Regions from separate parts of the Paenibacillus sp. JT22N12 genome, predicted to be linked through region 2. Evidence: riboswitches for the same ligand, from Rfam matches in the RefSeq annotation. Region 2 holds a riboswitch; each other region holds the start of a gene.
The links. A riboswitch is a leader RNA that binds a small molecule or an ion and turns the genes downstream of it on or off. The one in region 2 is predicted to bind thiamine pyrophosphate.
Positions count from the first base shown of each region.

Region 1: it holds a riboswitch for thiamine pyrophosphate, as region 2 does, so the genes downstream of both, AC0YOA_RS05320 (thiamine phosphate synthase) here and AC0YOA_RS10920 (ABC transporter substrate-binding protein) in region 2, are expected to answer to the same signal.
Region 3: it holds a riboswitch for thiamine pyrophosphate, as region 2 does, so the genes downstream of both, thiC (phosphomethylpyrimidine synthase ThiC) here and AC0YOA_RS10920 (ABC transporter substrate-binding protein) in region 2, are expected to answer to the same signal.

Region 1 is NZ_JBWDNU010000001.1:1,263,847-1,269,776, forward strand. Features, by position in the region: gene AC0YOA_RS05295 (uracil-xanthine permease family protein) at 1-1,212, opposite strand, end outside; gene AC0YOA_RS05300 (thiazole biosynthesis adenylyltransferase ThiF) at 1,328-2,344, opposite strand; gene AC0YOA_RS05305 (thiazole synthase) at 2,341-3,108, opposite strand; gene thiS (sulfur carrier protein ThiS) at 3,110-3,313, opposite strand; gene thiO (glycine oxidase ThiO) at 3,297-4,451, opposite strand; gene AC0YOA_RS05320 (thiamine phosphate synthase) at 4,435-5,070, opposite strand; TPP riboswitch at 5,188-5,289, opposite strand; gene AC0YOA_RS05325 (hypothetical protein) at 5,435-5,930, opposite strand, start outside.
Region 2 is NZ_JBWDNU010000002.1:1,212,862-1,218,791, reverse strand. Features, by position in the region: gene AC0YOA_RS10950 (hypothetical protein) at 1-149, shown strand, start outside; gene AC0YOA_RS10945 (WGxxGxxG family protein) at 258-587, opposite strand; gene AC0YOA_RS10940 (TatD family hydrolase) at 701-1,516, opposite strand; gene AC0YOA_RS10935 (ABC transporter ATP-binding protein) at 1,513-2,316, opposite strand; gene AC0YOA_RS10930 (ABC transporter permease) at 2,326-3,096, opposite strand; gene AC0YOA_RS10925 (thiamine-binding protein) at 3,086-3,388, opposite strand; gene AC0YOA_RS10920 (ABC transporter substrate-binding protein) at 3,439-4,509, opposite strand; TPP riboswitch at 4,692-4,803, opposite strand; gene AC0YOA_RS10915 (hypothetical protein) at 5,030-5,440, shown strand; gene AC0YOA_RS10910 (glycosyltransferase) at 5,519-5,930, shown strand, end outside.
Region 3 is NZ_JBWDNU010000017.1:111,144-117,073, forward strand. Features, by position in the region: gene AC0YOA_RS34380 (glycoside hydrolase family 78 protein) at 1-2,873, shown strand, start outside; TPP riboswitch at 2,922-3,029, shown strand; gene thiC (phosphomethylpyrimidine synthase ThiC) at 3,456-5,183, shown strand; gene AC0YOA_RS34390 (carboxylesterase family protein) at 5,378-5,930, shown strand, end outside.

The sequences.
Region 1 (5,930 bases), on a different contig from region 2:
CTCAAAAATAGGTGGCAGTGAAATTGCCAGCAGGATGGAGAGGCCGGCAATCGTGAAATTCGCTTCCGTCTTGGCCATACGGCCCAGGATGCCGACACCGGAATAGATCAGCGAAGCGGCGGCCGGCAGGAATAAGCCTCCCACGACGGCACCAGGCGTCACGACCAGAATCGCCCCGGCTTTAGGCACAAAACCGAGAATCAGGAAGATCACGCCCGCAGCCGTAACTGCATGCCGTGAACCGATTCCCGTAAGACGCAGCAGCCCGACATTTTGCGCATAAGCGGTTGTCGGGAACCCGCCAATCAGCGTGGATACCACCGAGCCTGCCGCTTCTCCGGAGAATCCGTACCGGATCCGCTTGGCGGTCAGCGGTACGCGCACCATATCCGAGGCGGCGTGATAGACGCCCATCGCTTCGATGACTGCAACCACATACGCGAAGAAGAAGGTTGCGAAGGTTGGCAGGTCCAGGGTGAGAGAGCCGTAAGGGAGAAAATGCGGCAGTCCGAACCAGCTTTTTTCCGCAACGGAGGAGAAGTCGATCTGGCCCCATCCGAACGCGATCAGATCGCCAACCAGCAGCGCGATCAGGAAAGCGAAGGAACGCAGAACCCCTTTTGCAAATACAGATAGCAAAATAACGACAAGCGCCGTTGCAATCGACATGCTCAGCACCGGAGCGGTCGCGAAGGTGTCCGTGCCGGGCGACCCGCCCAGAAATTCGGAGAGCGTAAAGCCTGAGAGCGCAATCCCGACAACCAGAATCACGGAGCCAGAAACCACCGGAGAGAAGATCGATTTCAACCGGCCCAGCACGCCTGTAACGGCCAATGCAAAGACGATAAGTCCGCTCAAAATAATGCCGCCGCCCGCCGCCGCCAGTCCGTTATCCTTGCCTGCGGAAATCATCAGGGAATCGAAGGCGGCCGATGGCCCCTGTACAACCGGAAGCTTGACCAGGCGTGTCGCCTGGACCAGCGTGACCAGCCCTGCCGCGATGAATATCGCGTTGACCATATTGGCGGCAAGGGCCATCGGCAGACCGATCAATGCGGCCACAAATACGGGATCCAGCCATACATTGGATACAAATACATGCTGCAAGCCATAAAGAATATTTTTATGCGCCGGAAGCTTCTCTTCCACTCCGACACTCAGATAGACCGGCTCCTGTTCGGGCAAGTCCTGCGCGCTTTCTCGTTCCTGCATGCTCATAATTCTCCCTTTCCTGCATTAACCTTGGAATGACACTTGAAGCTTGCTTCCCGAACCAGACAGGATTCGTCTGAAGCGCTGACGATAACTTGTTCATCGCCTTCTCAGGCTATCCAAGATAGCGGTGGTAAAGGCTTTTGGCTTCGGCCTCATCGCTGGTGCCGTGCACCAGCGCCCTTCCATCCTGGAAGAGCACAAGCCGGTGAGGGGCAATATGCAGCGTGACCAAATATCCGTTGAACTCTACGCGCCCCTGCTGCGCCAGCTTGGCTGCTTCCGCTTCCAGGTCGCGTTTCACGGGAGCGGGCGGACGAATCTGAACGGTATCTCTTCCGCATAACACCGCCGTTCTCGTATGGTTCGATGCCGACAGGAACGGGTAGGTCGGCCTGCTCCCGCAGGAGAGGCAGTGCTCCTTCTTCAGCTTCTCCACCGCGATGGAGGAATGCTGGTTGTTCCACAGATCGAAGGAAGTCAGCTTGCCGCGAAGCGCCTCGCGCCCGCCTGTGAGCAGCTTGAGCGCCTCCGCCGTCTGATAGGCGACTACCATTTGCACCGCAGGGCTGATAATGCCAGCCGTGTCGCAGGTCGCTCCCCCAAGCGGGACGGTTTCGAGCAGACAGTTCAAGCACGGCGTTTCGCCCGGAAGGATCGTGTAGGTGATGCCGTAGCTGCCCACACAAGCCCCGTAAATCCAGGGGATACGATGCTTCTGGGAAATATCATTGATAAGCAGCCGCGTGTCGAAATTGTCCGTAGCATCGATAATGACATCCACTCCCCGGACCAGCTGCTCAATGTCGCGGGTCGTCACATCCATGATCAACGCCTCGATCTCAACCTCCGAATTAAGCGACTGGAGCCGCTCCTTCGCGGCAATCGCTTTGGGCATCCGCCGCTTCGCGTCGTCTTCGCTGAATAATTGCTGACGCTGGAGATTGCTCCACTCCACATAATCGCGGTCCACAACCGTCAGCTTCCCGACACCCGCGCGCACGAGCGCTTCGGCGTTGCCCGTGCCCAGCGCTCCTGCTCCAATGAGCAGAACATGCTTGCTTCCAAGCTTCTCCTGCCCGGCCGTGCCAATGGGAGGAAACAGCTCCTGCCTGGAATAACGCCCGTTCAATTGGAGCTCCAGCCTTCCATCGGGCTGCTGGCCGACGCATACCGTTTCTTCGGAATTCTTCCCGCCTCGAAGCCCAGCCTTCCCGCCTCAATGGCAAGCTTCATCGCCAAAGCCATCTTGACAGGGTCCTTGGCGCCGGAGACCGCCGTGTTCAACAGCACGCCATCAGCGCCCATCTCCATCGCAATCGCAGCATCCGACGGTGTACCGATTCCCGCATCCACGATGACAGGAACGGTCGCCTGTTCAATAATGAAGCTGAGATTCAGCGGATTGATAATCCCAAGCCCTGTGCCGATCGGCGATGCGCCCGGCATGATGGCATGCACGCCCAAATCCTGCAGACGTCTGGCCAGCAGAACATCATCGGACGTATATGGCAGAACGGTGAACCCTTCGGCAAGCAGCATCTCGGACGCCTTCAGCGTCTCGATGGGATCGGGCAGCAGCGTCTTGAAGTCGCCAATCACCTCGACCTTGATCATATCGCAAAGCCCGGAAGCTTTGGCCAGTCTGGCAATTCGCACCGCTTCCTCCGCGGTCTTGGCCCCTGCCGTATTCGGCAGCAGCGTGTAGCGGCTCACATCCAGCATCTCCAGAAAATTAGGCTGGCTAGCCTCAAAAATATTCATCCTTCTCACGGCGAACGTCAGAATCTGCGATTCCGAAGCCTCGACGGCCTGCTTCTGGATTTCAAAATCCGGGAACTTCCCTGTGCCGAGCAGCAGCCGGGAATGAAATTCATGTGCTCCAATCTTCAACATATCAGCCACCTCCTACAAAATGGACAATCTCAATACGGTCTCCGTCCGACAGACGGGTATCCTGGTGAGCGGACTTTTCCAGAATGCTCTGGTTCCACTCAACGATCACTACCTTCTCCTCCAAACCGAAATGACGGAGCAGGTCGTGTACGGATGCTAAAGTACCGGGCACTTCAACGTTCTCGCCATTAATGTGCAAATTCATCCTGGTTCATCGCTCCTTTCATGTCCATCTGCCGGTTCAATCGAAAAGCGTCGAGATAATCGGCCTCTGCCGCTTTTCCCTCCGCCCAATCAGCGGCCAATTGCCCGGTAATGGGACTAAGCAGTATGCCATTGCGATAGTGGCCGGCCGCCACATACAAGCCCCGCAGCTCCTTATGCTCCCCCAGGAAAGGCAATCCGTCCGCGGTCTGCGGCCGCAGTCCCGACCAGGCTTTTTCCCATTCCGCATGCACAATATCCGGAACCAGCAGCTTGGCAGCTTCGAGGAGTTTGCCAATCCCCCCCAGCGTGACTTTGCGGTCATAGGAATGCTCTCTCATCGTGGCTCCGACAATAAGCCGTCCGCCCTTCTTGGGAACGAGATAACAATCATCGCTGAAGATCGTCGCTTGCACCAGCGGCGCATGGGTAAGCACCGAGAAGCATTCTCCCTGAACAGGGAAAACAGGACTTGAAAGTCCAGCCTGCTCCATTAGCGGTCCGCTCCAGGTGCCGGAGGCAATGACGATGCGGCTGCCATACAAGGTTGTGTCCCGGGTGCGGACGCCGCATACAGAGCCCTGCTCCAGCACAAGCGATTGAACCTCCGCATATTCCCGTATATCCGCTCCCAGCGCCGCGGCTGCCTTGGCAAAAGCAAGGGAAAGCTCCGGGGCCAGCACATGCCCGTCCTCTTCAACAAGCATGGCGCCCAAAATATCCGGGGCAAGCGCCGGCTCGAGCTTGCGAACCTCACGACCGGTCAGCCAGCTTGCCTGTTGCCCCGCTTTGCGCTGAAATTCAATCGCATGCTGAAGCTCGTTCATCTGTTCGACGGTTGTGGCGATGCGAAGCAGCCCCTTGCGCTCCAGACCGATATCAATTCCGCTGAGCTCTCGAAGCTGGGCGGCAAGTGAGGGGAAGAGCGCGCGGCTGCGGAGGGCCAGCTCGAATAATGGCCCCGCTTCGTTGATTTCCGCCTGTGCGGCAAGCATGCCGGCAGCGGCATTGGAGGCCTGCCCGGCAAGCCGGTCACGCTCCAGCAGCACAACCTTCATGCCTCTTGCCGCCATATGGTAAGCGATCGAGCTTCCAATCACCCCTCCGCCCACAATGATCGCATCAAAAGTATTCGTCATCTGATTCGTCTCCTCGTCTGTTCAAAGCTTCGGCATACTGCAAGGCGGCCCGCAGAGGATCCGCCGCCTGCATAATGCCCGACAGCACCGCTACACCCGCTGCTCCTGCTGCCCGAACCTGCTGCACGCGCTCCGGATTAATTCCGCCAATGGCGATTACGGGTATATCTGCGCTCCGGACCATATGCGCCAGAGCGCCGATCCCTCTCGGCTCCTGCCCCGGCTTGGAAGCCGTTGCGAATATATGGCCATAAATCAGGAAATCCGCTCCCTGCTGCCCGGCCAGGACAGCCTCCTCTATTCCATGCACGGAGCAGCCCAGCCGAAGTCCGGGAAAAGCCATTCTGGCTTCTCTTACGCCCAAACTGCGGTAGGATAGCTGAGCGCCCTGCAGCCGGGCGGCCCAAGCTACATCGATACGGTCATTAATCATTATTTTCCCGGCCGGAACGCTTTCGGCCAGCAGAGATTGCACGCCCTGCCACAGCTCGAAAGCATTCCTCGCCGGTTCCCGCAGATGAAAGGAAGTCACATACGGATGAATCTTCCCGGCAGTCCTCGCATAGGCTTCCAGATCCTGCCGGCCATCCGAAATTATATGTAATTCCAGTGCCGTCAAACTATCACCGCCCTCCCAGACTACGGTATGGATAAAAACACAAAAAAGACCACCCTCCAGATAAGAAGGCGGCCCTGTTCAACTAGGCAATAGCATACTTATTCATATGCCGATAGACCAATCGTGAGACCACTTCCCTACGCTGGTATTACCCAGATCAGGTGCAAAGGGTTTGAATTCATCTTCAATCTCAGCCATTCGGCTCCCCTAGTGATACATCCTATGCAATTGGCTTTATACTATCACGAATGCTAGAAAAAGCAAATAAAAATCTGTTGGAAGGCTGCAAATATGCGGGTCCAACCTTATGTGGCCAGGAAGAAGCCGCATCTGAAAGGGTAAGCGTTGGGACATTATTTTCCTCTCAATACCCGCCGGCATACGGGCTTTTCGGCTCTGCTCCCTGATGGTCGAACTTCGCCATATAGGCCCCTCTCTTCTCGACTGTTTCTGCCGAGGAAGTCATCGCCTGCTTCAGATCCCCTTTATGCACGTCATTCACGATCCAGCGCTGCCCGAAACCGGCATGCACCACTTCATCGGCCCAGTCGAAGTCCTGGAAGGTCGTCATGAGCGGATCCCGGGCAATGTCGCGGCAAAATTCCCATTCCTCGCGCTTGCCAGGCGGGTATTTCATCGCCGCTTTCTCAATGGCAATCGTCAGATGCGTATAGGCCTCGTCCGGCTCGAACAGCTGCAGCGTCATGTCCAGCCAGCCCGTCCAGTTCGGCTTGTCGTATATATCATAGCCCTTGACGCGCAGCGCCGCTTCGCCGAACCAGGAATGTCTGACCTCGTCCCAGGCATGCCTGGCGGTATCAAGGTAGAACTCCCAGGGCTTGCCTTCGGATTGAAAGTGG
Region 2 (5,930 bases):
GGGTCGGCGGCGGGACCCTTATCCCCTGGGCGCTTATTCCGGCAGCCGCCATCTGCGGAGTTGATCCCTTCGAGCTGGCCCGCCGCAATTTGAAGCCGGTGCTGCTCGGCCTTGCTGTGACGACGCTCGTCGCGATGTTTATCATTTGAGGTTGGCGCTTGTTATGAACGGTGGGCCGTTATAAAACGCAATAAACCCGATAAAGAAGCAAAATCTGCCCCTTTATCGGGTTTATCCGTCTTTGGCAAAGGTAAAGCTTATGTCCGCTCTTTGCTGCGGCCGCGTAAGCCTACCAAACCGAGAAGTCCAAGCAAACCAAGCCAGCCCCAGTCCATATCATTGTTGTCATCAGCTGCATTGGCTCTTATGTTGTTGGCTGTAGTTGTCCCATACGTATTCATTCTAGGGTTTGTGCCAACACCTGCGGTATTGCTGGTTCTGTCAACCATTCCATTGTCCGTCCCCAGGTTTGTACCGGGATACGTTGTGCTGTTGTTCATATTGGAGCGGTTCATGTCATGAGCAGCAAAAGCTGGCACCAGCAGCATAACAGAAAGAACCGCACATACGAACAGGCTTGCGATCATCTTTTTCAAGAGAAGACCTCCATTTGGGGTACATGATTGTGTTCCCTCTTGTTTTCTCCTCTTGGCGATGCTTTTATGCAAAAATTTAATCCAAACTTATCCGCTCCGTTGGATTAGCTATAGAAATCCCGTGCATTATGAAGCAATATGGAAGCTGCCTCACCGGCAGGTAAATTTTTCAGAGATGCGATTGCCTTAGCCACGTCCCGTACCATGGCCGGCTTGGTGATTTGTCCGGCGAAAGGACCTTCGAACGGCCAGGGACCGTCCGTTTCCGTCATCATCAGTTCAATGGGATAAGCACTCACCATCTGCCGGATTTCTTCTTCATAAAGCACATCCGGTGTTACCGACAAAAAGTAACCGGCTGCACGCATCCGCTCCAAAGTGGCTTCGGAGCCTTTGAACCAATGGAAATGCGCACGCCGGACGCCGTGCTTCTCCAGAATATCGCAGGCTTTGTCTCCATCCTCGTAGACCGCGTGCAGAACGACCGGACGATCAAGTTCGGCAGCCAGAGCGGCAAATTGATCAAGCGCCAGCAGATAAGGACTCTCATCAAAGTCCACTCCCGCTTCACGGGCTTCCATACGCGAATAATAAGGCAGCCCAACCTCTCCGATTGCAAAAACCTCTTCGGCCTGATGGCGCTCCCTGATCCATTGTACAAGCTCCTGCAGCTGGCCCTCGCCAGGAAGATGCTGCTCGGGATGAATGCCATAAGCCGGAATCACTCTTCCCGGATGCCTTGCGGCAATTTCCCGGTTTATTTTGCAGGAATCCAGATGCATGGATACGGCAACGACTGCGGCAATTCCGTTGTGGAAAGCCCCATTCAGCAGACTCTCCCGTTCCTCCGGCGCATATAAATCCACATGCAAATGCGCATCGATATACAAGCCTTCGTTCAAGCCGGTATTCCCTTTCAATGCATAGCCTCCTCCTTGCGCTTGCTCTCAAACGTTCCATCCGGCTTGAGAAGCTCATAAATTTCCAGCTTCAAGGCATTGAATACCGGTTCATTCCACAGCTGCTCCCCGCTGCGCGGGCGCGGGAAAGGAACGGCAATTTCCCGGAGAACGACAGCCGGAGAAGCTGACAGCACTATGATGCGGTCCGAGAGCAGAAGCGCCTCTTCAATACTGTGAGTGACAAACAGGACAGACCGGCGGTGTTCCTCCCACAGGGACAGCAGCCAGGTTTGCATATGCAGTCTGGTCAGCGCATCGAGAGCACCGAAAGGCTCATCCAGACACATCAGGGGCTGAGGGGAAAGCAAAGCACGCAGGAAGGAAACGCGCTGCTGCATGCCTCCGGAGAGGACATGAGGATAAGAGTCAGCCAGTCCGCTTAGACCGACGCGTTCCAGCCATTCCTTTGCCAGGGTCCGTCCTTCTCTGCGGGGGAGGCCCGCTATGGATAAAGCAAGCTCAATATTGCCCGTTACGGTCAGCCAAGGCAGCAATGCAGCCTGCTGCGGCATATAAGCGATTCTGCCCCGCTCGCCGAGACTGATTCGGCCGTCAATCCGGATCTCACCTGAAGAAGGCCGCTCAAGTCCGCCAATAATTTGGAAGAGAGTCGTTTTCCCGCTGCCGGATGGTCCAATTAACGAGACGAATTCACCTTCCTTCACATGAAAGGTCACATCGGACAATACAAGCTTGGAAGAGTTTCCTTCATTAAAACGCTTGGATACAGCCTTCAGCTCAAGCGCATTCTGTGTCATTAGGCAATGTCACGCTCCTTTCTCGGGTTTGCGCCTGCCTCCGCGCACCAGTATTTGCTCAGCCAAACTGATAATTCCAAACAGAATGAGACTCAGAACGACAATGATCGCGATAGCGGAAAATACATTAGCCGTCTGCCAGCCCCGTTGGGACACCAGCATAAAGTTGCCCAATCCCTCGCTTCCGCCAATCGATTCGGCGTAGATTGCACTGATCACGCTGTAGGAAGCGGCGATTTTCAGGCCCGAAAACAGATAGGATACGGCGTTGGGAAGCTCCAGGCGCCAGAACAGCTGGCTCTTGGACGCACCGATCATCTTCATATAGTCGACCAGCTTGGGATCGCTTTGCGTAAGTCCCGTAAGCATGGCTACAACAACGGGAAAGAAACAGACGAGCATAATCAGTATGAGCCTGGGGAGTATGCCAAAGCCAAACCAGACCACCAGCAGCGATCCCAGTGCGATAACGGGCACATTCTGGGTCAGGACCAGCAGCGGGTAGAAACCGGCTTTGGCTCCCGGTATAAGATGCAGCAAAGCGGCGAGCACAAAGCCCGCCGCCGTTCCTGCCGTAAAGCCGAGCAGAGTCACACCCAGCGTTGACAGCGTATGATGAAACAGACGCGGCGCCTCCGAGACTGTGTTGGATGCAATCGCAAGCGGAGACGGGAGAATGTAGGGTTCGATATCAAAAACAGCCACCGCCGCCTGCCACAACACAATAAAAACAGCCAACACAATTACAGGAGGCCCATATTTGCGAAGCTTACTGACCATCTGGATATTTCTCCAGCAGCCTGCCCATGGACGCGCCGCTTTCGGGATTATAGTACACTTTGATTTGTGAGATTACGGATGGGCATCCCATCACGGTCATCGCATCATTCATCTCCTCGACGATAGACAGCAGATGATTCAATTCCCCTTCCATCGTCGTTTCAAGCGGCGCCACGCGGTAAGGCACGCCGGATGCTTTAATAATCTCGATGGCACGGTCCACATACGGAATGACGCTTTCCCCTCCAGGTGTATGCGGCAGTATTTGAATGCTTAATAAGGCGTTCGCCATGTCGTTTTCTTCCCCTTTTCCTATTTTGAGTTCCCTCCGGCCTTTATCGGCTATTCAGGCAAAAATTCGTTTGTGAAGGCTTTATCCGCCTCGAGTTTTTTATCCAGCAGCTTATGCTCAAACATCCAGTCGGCATAATTCGTCCATACTTCCGGATTTTGCTCTCCCCAGCGGGATGCATCATCCTGATAGCGCGGGCTGAGCCATTTCTGGCTGGCCCGGACCAGATCGGCGTTCAGATCCGGCTCCGCCTTGATCAGGATTTCCGCCGCATCCTCTGGATGATCGATCGCAAAGATATATCCTTCGGATGCTCCGGCCACGAATGCTTTTACAATGTCGCTGCGCTCGGCAATCATCTTCTCGTTCGTTTCCAGCACAGGCGTATAATAGTCCAGCTTGTCGCTGTAATCGGTCAAGTAAATCATGTTGATTTTATCCCCGCGAAGCTCGGCCTCCACGCCGGTCCAGGCATAATAGATCCAGGCAAAATCAATGTTTTTCTTCACAGCCGTAAAGAAATCAGCATCGCCGATGTTCACGATTTTCACTTTGCCCGCATCCGCCTTCTGCTCCTGCATCAAGGAATCGATGACGGCCTCCTCGGCCGGAGAGCCCCAGCCGCCATAGGTTTTACCCTCAAAATCGGTCGGCGTCTTGATATTCTTGTCCGCAGGCGAAGCGAAGCCCGAGGTGTTGTGCTGAATGACGGCGGCTATGGAAACCAGCGGCACACCCTGAATCCGCGCTTGTGTAATCCCTTCCTGATAACCTACTCCGAAATCCGCCGCGCCCGTGGCCACCATCGTGTCGGCACCGGCTTCGCCGGGTTGGATGATTTCCACATCAAGTCCATGGTTTTTGAAAAAACCGTTGTCCCGGGCTACATAAAGCCCTGTATGATTCGTATTCGGCGTCCAGTCCAGCACGACCTTCACCTTCGTTAAGGCAGCACTCTGTCCGGCATCCGTGTTGCCGGTTTCCTGGCTGGCTCCGTCCGCATCCGCACCGCTGCTGTTTGTACCCGCCGCGTTGTCTGCCTGACCCGTATTATTCTCTTTGGCTCCGCAGCCCGCAAGCGTGAGCAGCAGTACAAGCACCGCTATTCCCCATTTTGCCATTGTGAACCGTTTATTTACTGCCATGATCTTCGCTGCTCCTCCCCAATATCGTTCAAGATAAGCGACAACATCTTCCCATAACCCCGATTTGTCCATAAGAAAAAGCGCCCTCCCGATGGAAGACGCTTGTAAACGGCTTTGTAAAATCCGCCCTCCTGCTTTCACTTAAAACCATGAAAACGGGCTGGCTACAATGCAATTCCTACGCTGGCATTATCCAGATCAGGTCAAAGGGTCGGGATTGTATCGGTATCCCCTCTCAGCCGGCCTACTCCAGCTCCCCATGTCATATTCAGTTATGTCGCACCTCCTATTATAGCAAACAATGTGCAAAATACCACCTGAAAGTTGACATATAACAGGATGCTTGATCCGTTAAATATACGGGGACCTGGGGTGATTTTACAATCGTTTGCCTATGAGTCTCATAAAATCCGCAAATAGAGGCCATTCTTGGCCTACTCCATTACGGAGAACTTGGAATAGCATGTAAGATCTACGAGGAAAGGGGGAAATCAGCATGGGAACTTTTCTTGATCAACGCAGCTCGATGAATGCAAATGCTTCCGGCTCCATCAACGTTGCGCTTACAGCAGCTCCGGTATTGTTCGGTGTTGTTGGTCTGCAAACCCGCAGCGTCGCGAACCCGATTGTGGATCTGACAGGAACAATCGGATTTAGCGCTACTGCTCCAGGCTCGACCGTTGCTGTCCAGGTTGTTCGCGGAACCTTGATTACAGATACCATTATTTATTCCGCCATCTTCACAGCCGGTATTGCAGGCGCTAATACACGCAGCTTTACCGTACAAGACCTATTGGCACCCGCTGCTGCACAAACGACTTACTCAGCATTTATAAACAGTCTCGCCGTTGGTGTATCACGGATCGGCCCCGAAGTATTCTGGGGACTTGCCTCATCCACGGTCTAATTCTTCAAAGAAGCTATACGGCCTAGACCGTGTAGCTTCATTTTTTACCTATTTACGCACTGGAAAGGGTGGATTGAATTGATTTCGGTCAGTTTATGCATGATCGTGCGTAATGAAGAGAAGGTAATCGCACGATGTCTCGATTCGGTTGCGGATTTGATGGACGAAATTATTATCGTCGATACCGGATCGTCGGACCATACGAAAGAAATCGTATCCAGGTATACGAATCATATATACGACTTCGAATGGATTCACGATTTTGCCGCCGCGCGCAATTTTTCCTTCAGCCATGCTACCAAAGATTATATTTGCTGGCTTGATGCGGATGATGTTTTGCTGGAGAAGGACCGGCAGGCGTTCCTGAAATTGAAAAACGACCTGACTTCCGATTACGACACGGTCCTGATGGATTACGTCCTGTCCCGGGACTTTCAGGGAAATGCCCAGCTGTTCACACGCCGCAACCGGCTGGTTAAACGTCGGCGAA
Region 3 (5,930 bases), on a different contig from region 2:
TCACGCGCTATAGCGGATTTGCCATGAACCCCTTCAATAATGAAATAACCGCAAGCAATTACGAATATCCCAATACGTACTTCACCGTCTTGAATGCAAGTGACGGCACGCCAAAAAGTCGAATGGCTCAGAACGGCATGACAATACCAACCTACCGATTTGGAACGGATGGCGATACCCCCTATACCATGGATTGGAGCGGGAACTATGTAGCAGGTGCCAATAAATCCATGACTGCAGACGGGTATACAACCGATTTTGGGATCAATAAAGGAATCGGCGATTGCGGCACCAAGCCAATCAACATTTACGATCAAAACGGCGCACTGATTGCCCAAAACGGTTCAGGGTGTAACTGGGGTAATGGCGGTCAGATCATGGGGGAATATTTTGGAGATGGAGCGTTCTTCTATGTTCAATATGAAGCCGCCAGGGATCAACCATCGTTAGGCGTAGCGATAGGCACGCCCACCAACACGCCGCTTGTTAAAAAGACGTTTACGAACGGTCAATATGTATCGGACCTTTCACTCAACGATGTGGAGATGAAGTTCAGCCTCCGAATGGAGGATATAGACTACGACCGGGAGATGGCCGGCTTCTCCTTCCGGATGCAGGACACACGCAACCGGTACGCGGTGGAAACCGATGGCCATGTGTTCAATCTGGTGAAATACATGAACGGGGCACCAACAGTGCTGAAAGCTGGCTCGTATCCATTTGAATCAAACAAAAGCTATGCCCTGAGGATCAAGACGGTCGGGAGTCAGATCGATGTGTTCCTTAATAATATCCCGATTCTGACCGCGGCGGATGGCAGCTATGCAGAAGGGCGTTTTGGCTATTTCAGCGACAAAGCCTATGTCGTGTTCAGCGCCTTCACGTACAAAGCGATCCAGAATAAAATTGAATGGTCGGACAGCTACGCGATATGGGATGCAGGCACAGCCACGGCGGAGGCCGCTTACCATAACATTCAGTTTCTGGATCCGGAGGGTGATCCCAAGGCGGGCTCCTACCAGTGGAGCATTCAGCATACGCCCCGTTTCATCAACAATCAGGGCGTGTCGGCCATGAACGGTCAAACATTCAGCTCCGAGCGGCTGACCTTCGATAAGGTCGGGGATTACATCGTAACGCTGCAGGCGAAGGACGATCCGCACCCAAGCTATCTCTATTCGGATATGACCTTTGATGAATACCGTAAAAACTCGAATCCGTTTGCGAAAAGAGTCACCGTTCACCGCAGGCCGGTCTCTCAGTTTATGGTCGTTCCTGCAGCGGACGGCAAACTGATCTGGACCGACAGCAGCTATGACCCTGACCGGTATGCCAGTTCTGACAATTACTCCACTGAACCGTCCACCATTGATTACCGGGCCACCCGGGGAATCCTGGAGAAGAAGTTCTACTACGCCACCCCGTCGGGGAGCATTGTTTACGAAAAGCTTGTAACTCCGCAGGAACGGGGTTTATATGAAATTGGCATGGCTGTGAAGGACGAATATGGCGCATGGTCGGATTACACCATCGTATCCCTGGATATCTCCACAATACCGACACCCAATATGCCTCCGGTTCCCGGCTTCACGACGAGCTATGTAAATACCTTCCGCAACGTCCCGGTTGTTATTGACTCTAGGGCATATGACGCCGAGGATGGTGGACGGGAGAACCTGCCGCATGCGTACTACATTCGCAATATAACAACTGGCGATGGGGAATTATTGCAGAGCACGTCACGGACATTCTGGAGCAAGGTGTTCAACACACTTGGCACCTTCAATATCCGTCAGGTCGTGCAGGATTCGGCAGGAGCCGAGGCGCAGTATAACGGGCAGGTCACGATATACAACCAGATACCGCAAGCCCGGATCACAGTACCTGAAAGCACGGATCAGAATAATCCGGCGAAGCTAACGGAATTCCGGCCGGCGTTTCAATGGAATTATGCGGATGCTGACGGAGATTTGCAAACCCGATACCAGCTTCAGATTTTCAAATATGGCGGAGAGCTGTATCGGGATACGGATATCAAGCCGGGCCGGGAACTCTCTTGGCGGCCAACTGTCGACCTGCCTGAGCATGTGTACATGTATGTCATAGTCCGTGTGTATGACGGCTATGACTGGAGCAATTGGAGCGATCCGAAATACTTCTATATCGAAACGAACCGGCCGCCTACAGCCGATTTTGACTGGACACCCAAACCGGTGTATGAAGGGGATTCGATCCGGATCGGCCATACCATTGACGATTCCGACCTGGATACCTTACAGGTTGTCTATATTGTCAAGGATCCGGAGGGAGGCTCACAAACCTTCAGCTCCTTTCTTAATAGTCCCTATGGTCACACCGGGCCAGGTTTCAGAGGAGACAAGGCAGGGATCTATAAAGTCGAGCTTACGGTCCAGGACGGTGAAGCGCCGCCGGTAGTGGTGCGCAAAGACATACCGGTGCTGCCGCTTGACGTCAAGGGTCAGGTGCTGCATACGGATTTGTGGGACCAGCGCCGCAGAGAATACAATATGAATCAAAACGGCGATGCAGACAGCCCGCGCGGTTATGAGGTCTTTTGGGCAGGTGAGAAGTTTGTGCTGCATGCCCAAACGACCGACACGGTAACAACTACCCAAGCGGATACTGTTGAGGTGACGATGAACGGCTTCACGGCTCATCTGGATGCCGCGAACGCGCGGCGTACCAGCTGGAGCGGCAGTATGTGGGATGAAAGCTTCGAGAAGCTGGAGGATGGGCCGCTGACGTTTACGTTCACCTCTACTTACAACAACGGGACCGTGAAGACAGACTACGTAACTGTCACGGTTGCAGGCAATGTGCAGCAGACGGTTGGCATTCATCGAAGAAATTGAACATTATAAGTTGACTGCGTGTGCGTTCACGCGATATAGTCGTACTAGGAAATCCACTAGGGGCGCCCGCATGGGCTGAGATAAAGCGCTGATCGCTTTGGTCCCTTTGAACCTGATCTGGGTTATGCCAGCGTAGGAAAGTGGGCTTGTCTGTGCGATTATGGGCTGGATCTATGCTATTGTCTTTTCGCATAGACAGGATGCCTCACTTATTCGGACAATGAAGCATAGTCTTCATATGCCGGATGGAAATTGCCGCATTCAAACCGCTCCCATGCCGGAGCGGTTTTTTTAACTTTATAGAATTTATAAGCTTCACTCCTATAAATTTCTATACGGTCCAAGGGAAGAAATTTGCTCAGCCGCAAAGGACGGCAAAACGGATTCTTCCCGGTTCGCTCCAGCATGATAGTGTGTCAAGGAATGCTGTCGGTGAACGGGCTGAAGCCTGCTCATACCGGGAACTAATGGGACAGGGAACTGCCTGCCCTTGGCTCGTTCCAATTTTTCCGCACCGTCTATGCCGCTGTCCTTGCGAGCCTCCTAGGGGATTATCCAAATTACCTTGGGAGGTTTTTTGATATGACGATCATGGCTGGAGCATTGCCGGGCAGTCGCAAAGTGTATGTGCAAGGAAGCCGTTCGGATGTACGGGTGCCGATGCGGGAGATTGAACTGTCGCCAAGTATCAGTAGAAGCGGCGAGGTGCAGATGAACGAACCGGTTCGGGTATATGATTCCAGCGGTCCGTACACGGATTCCGCCTATCGGGCCGATGTGCGCAAGGGTCTGCCGGCTCTTCGCCGGTCATGGATTGAAGATCGGGGAGATGTGGAGCGCTATGAAGGGCGTGTGATTCAGCCGCTTGATAACGGTTTCCACTCGGAGAAAGCGGCAGGCAGCCAAGGAGCAGAACCGTACCCGGCTTTAAATCACACACCGCTAAGAGCTGTCCGCGGGTGCAATGTGACTCAATTATTTTATGCCCGCAGGGGAATCATTACGCCGGAGATGGCGTTTATTGCTGTTCGTGAAGGGGTAGCGGCAGAGCTTGTGCGAAGCGAGGTAGCGGCAGGAAGAGCTATTATACCGGCGAATATCAATCATCCGGAGAGCGAACCGATGATTATCGGGCGCCGCTTCCACGTCAAGATCAATGCCAACATCGGTAATTCAGCCGTTGCTTCGTCCATCGAGGAGGAAGTGGAGAAAATGACATGGGCTACCCGCTGGGGCGCCGATACGGTCATGGATCTCTCCACGGGCAGGAACATTCATACAACCCGCGAATGGATCGTGCGAAACTCGCCGGTTCCGGTCGGCACAGTGCCTATCTATCAGGCGCTGGAAAAGGTGAACGGAAAGGCGGAGGATCTGAGCTGGGAGGTGTACCGCGATACTCTGATCGAGCAGGCCGAGCAAGGGGTTGATTATTTTACCATTCATGCGGGTGTGCTGCTGCGTTATATTCCGCTTACAGCCAAGCGGGTAACGGGGATTGTTTCGCGGGGCGGGTCGATTATGGCGGCATGGTGCCTGGCGCATCAACGCGAGAATTTTCTGTATACGCACTTTGAAGAAATTTGCGAAATTATGAAACAATATGATGTTTCATTCTCTCTTGGTGACGGGCTGCGTCCCGGCTCCATTGCAGATGCCAATGACGAGGCTCAATTCGGGGAGCTGGATACTCTTGGCGAGCTGGCTCAAGCAGCATGGAAGCATGATGTGCAGGTGATGATCGAAGGCCCCGGCCATGTTCCGATGCATCTGATCCAGGAGAATATGGAGCGTCAATTGAAGGTATGCCGGGAGGCGCCATTCTATACACTGGGTCCGCTGACGACGGATATTGCTCCAGGCTACGACCATATCACTTCGGCTATCGGGGCGGCGATGATAGGCTGGCTCGGTACGGCGATGCTCTGTTATGTCACACCGAAGGAGCATCTGGGACTGCCCAATAAAGAGGATGTGAAGGAAGGCGTGATTGCGTACAAAATCGCGGCGCATGCCGCTGATCTGGCGAAGGGGCATGCGAACGCGCAAATACGGGACCATGCGCTTTCCAAAGCGAGGTTCGATTTTCGCTGGCGTGATCAGTTTCATCTCTCGCTTGATCCGGAACGGGCGATGTCCTATCACGATGAGACGCTTCCTGCAGATGCGGCCAAATCGGCCCATTTTTGCTCGATGTGCGGTCCGAAATTTTGCAGCATGCGAATCACACAGGATATCCGCGAGCAGGCTGTGCGGGACTTGGAAGGAGAAGATAACGCAAACCGGACAGGATTTGAAGCACAGCTTTAGTTGGCGGCGTTCCTTCTTTTTGCGATGCTGATTGACTTCGTCCAAAACGCCATGCAGACCGTCCCTGCCACCCCTGCCATGCCGCCTATAGACGCGCCGGGCGGCTTCAGTTTATATCAAAGCGGCTGGTAAAATATTGAACGATAGCGTTATAATAATGAAAAATCGCTCTTGAGAAAGGATGCTGCTGCTCCATGCCCGTCACCTCACATCTTCTTCGCCAAGAGACTCCTGAACCTGTACGGATCGGCTATCAATTGTTTCTTCCTTCGGATTACGAGAGGAATACCGGGAAGAAATGGCCGCTCATCCTGTTCCTGCATGGCATCAAGAAGCGGGGCGATGATCTGGCCTTGCTCCATCAGTATGGGGTTGCGCGTTTCGCTGAAGAAAGGGAGGACTTCGGATTTATCGTCGCAACGCCGCAATGTCCGGAGCATTCGGATTGGCCGCAGCAGCGGAATGCCCTGTCATCTCTTTTGGACGAAATAGCCCGCAGCCACCGTGTTGACCCGGAGAGGGTATATCTGACCGGATTCAGCATGGGCGGGAACGGAACATGGGACCTGGCGGCGAATGTCCCCGGGCGCTTCGCAGCTATTGCTCCTCTGGCCGGCTACTACCAGCCCGAAGATGCCAGCCTGCTGAAGGGTATACCGGTCTGGGCTTTCCATGGGGAGAAGGATGATGTAGTCATTCCCGGGAGAACAACCGAGATGGTTCACGCGATCAGGAGCCTGGGAGGGT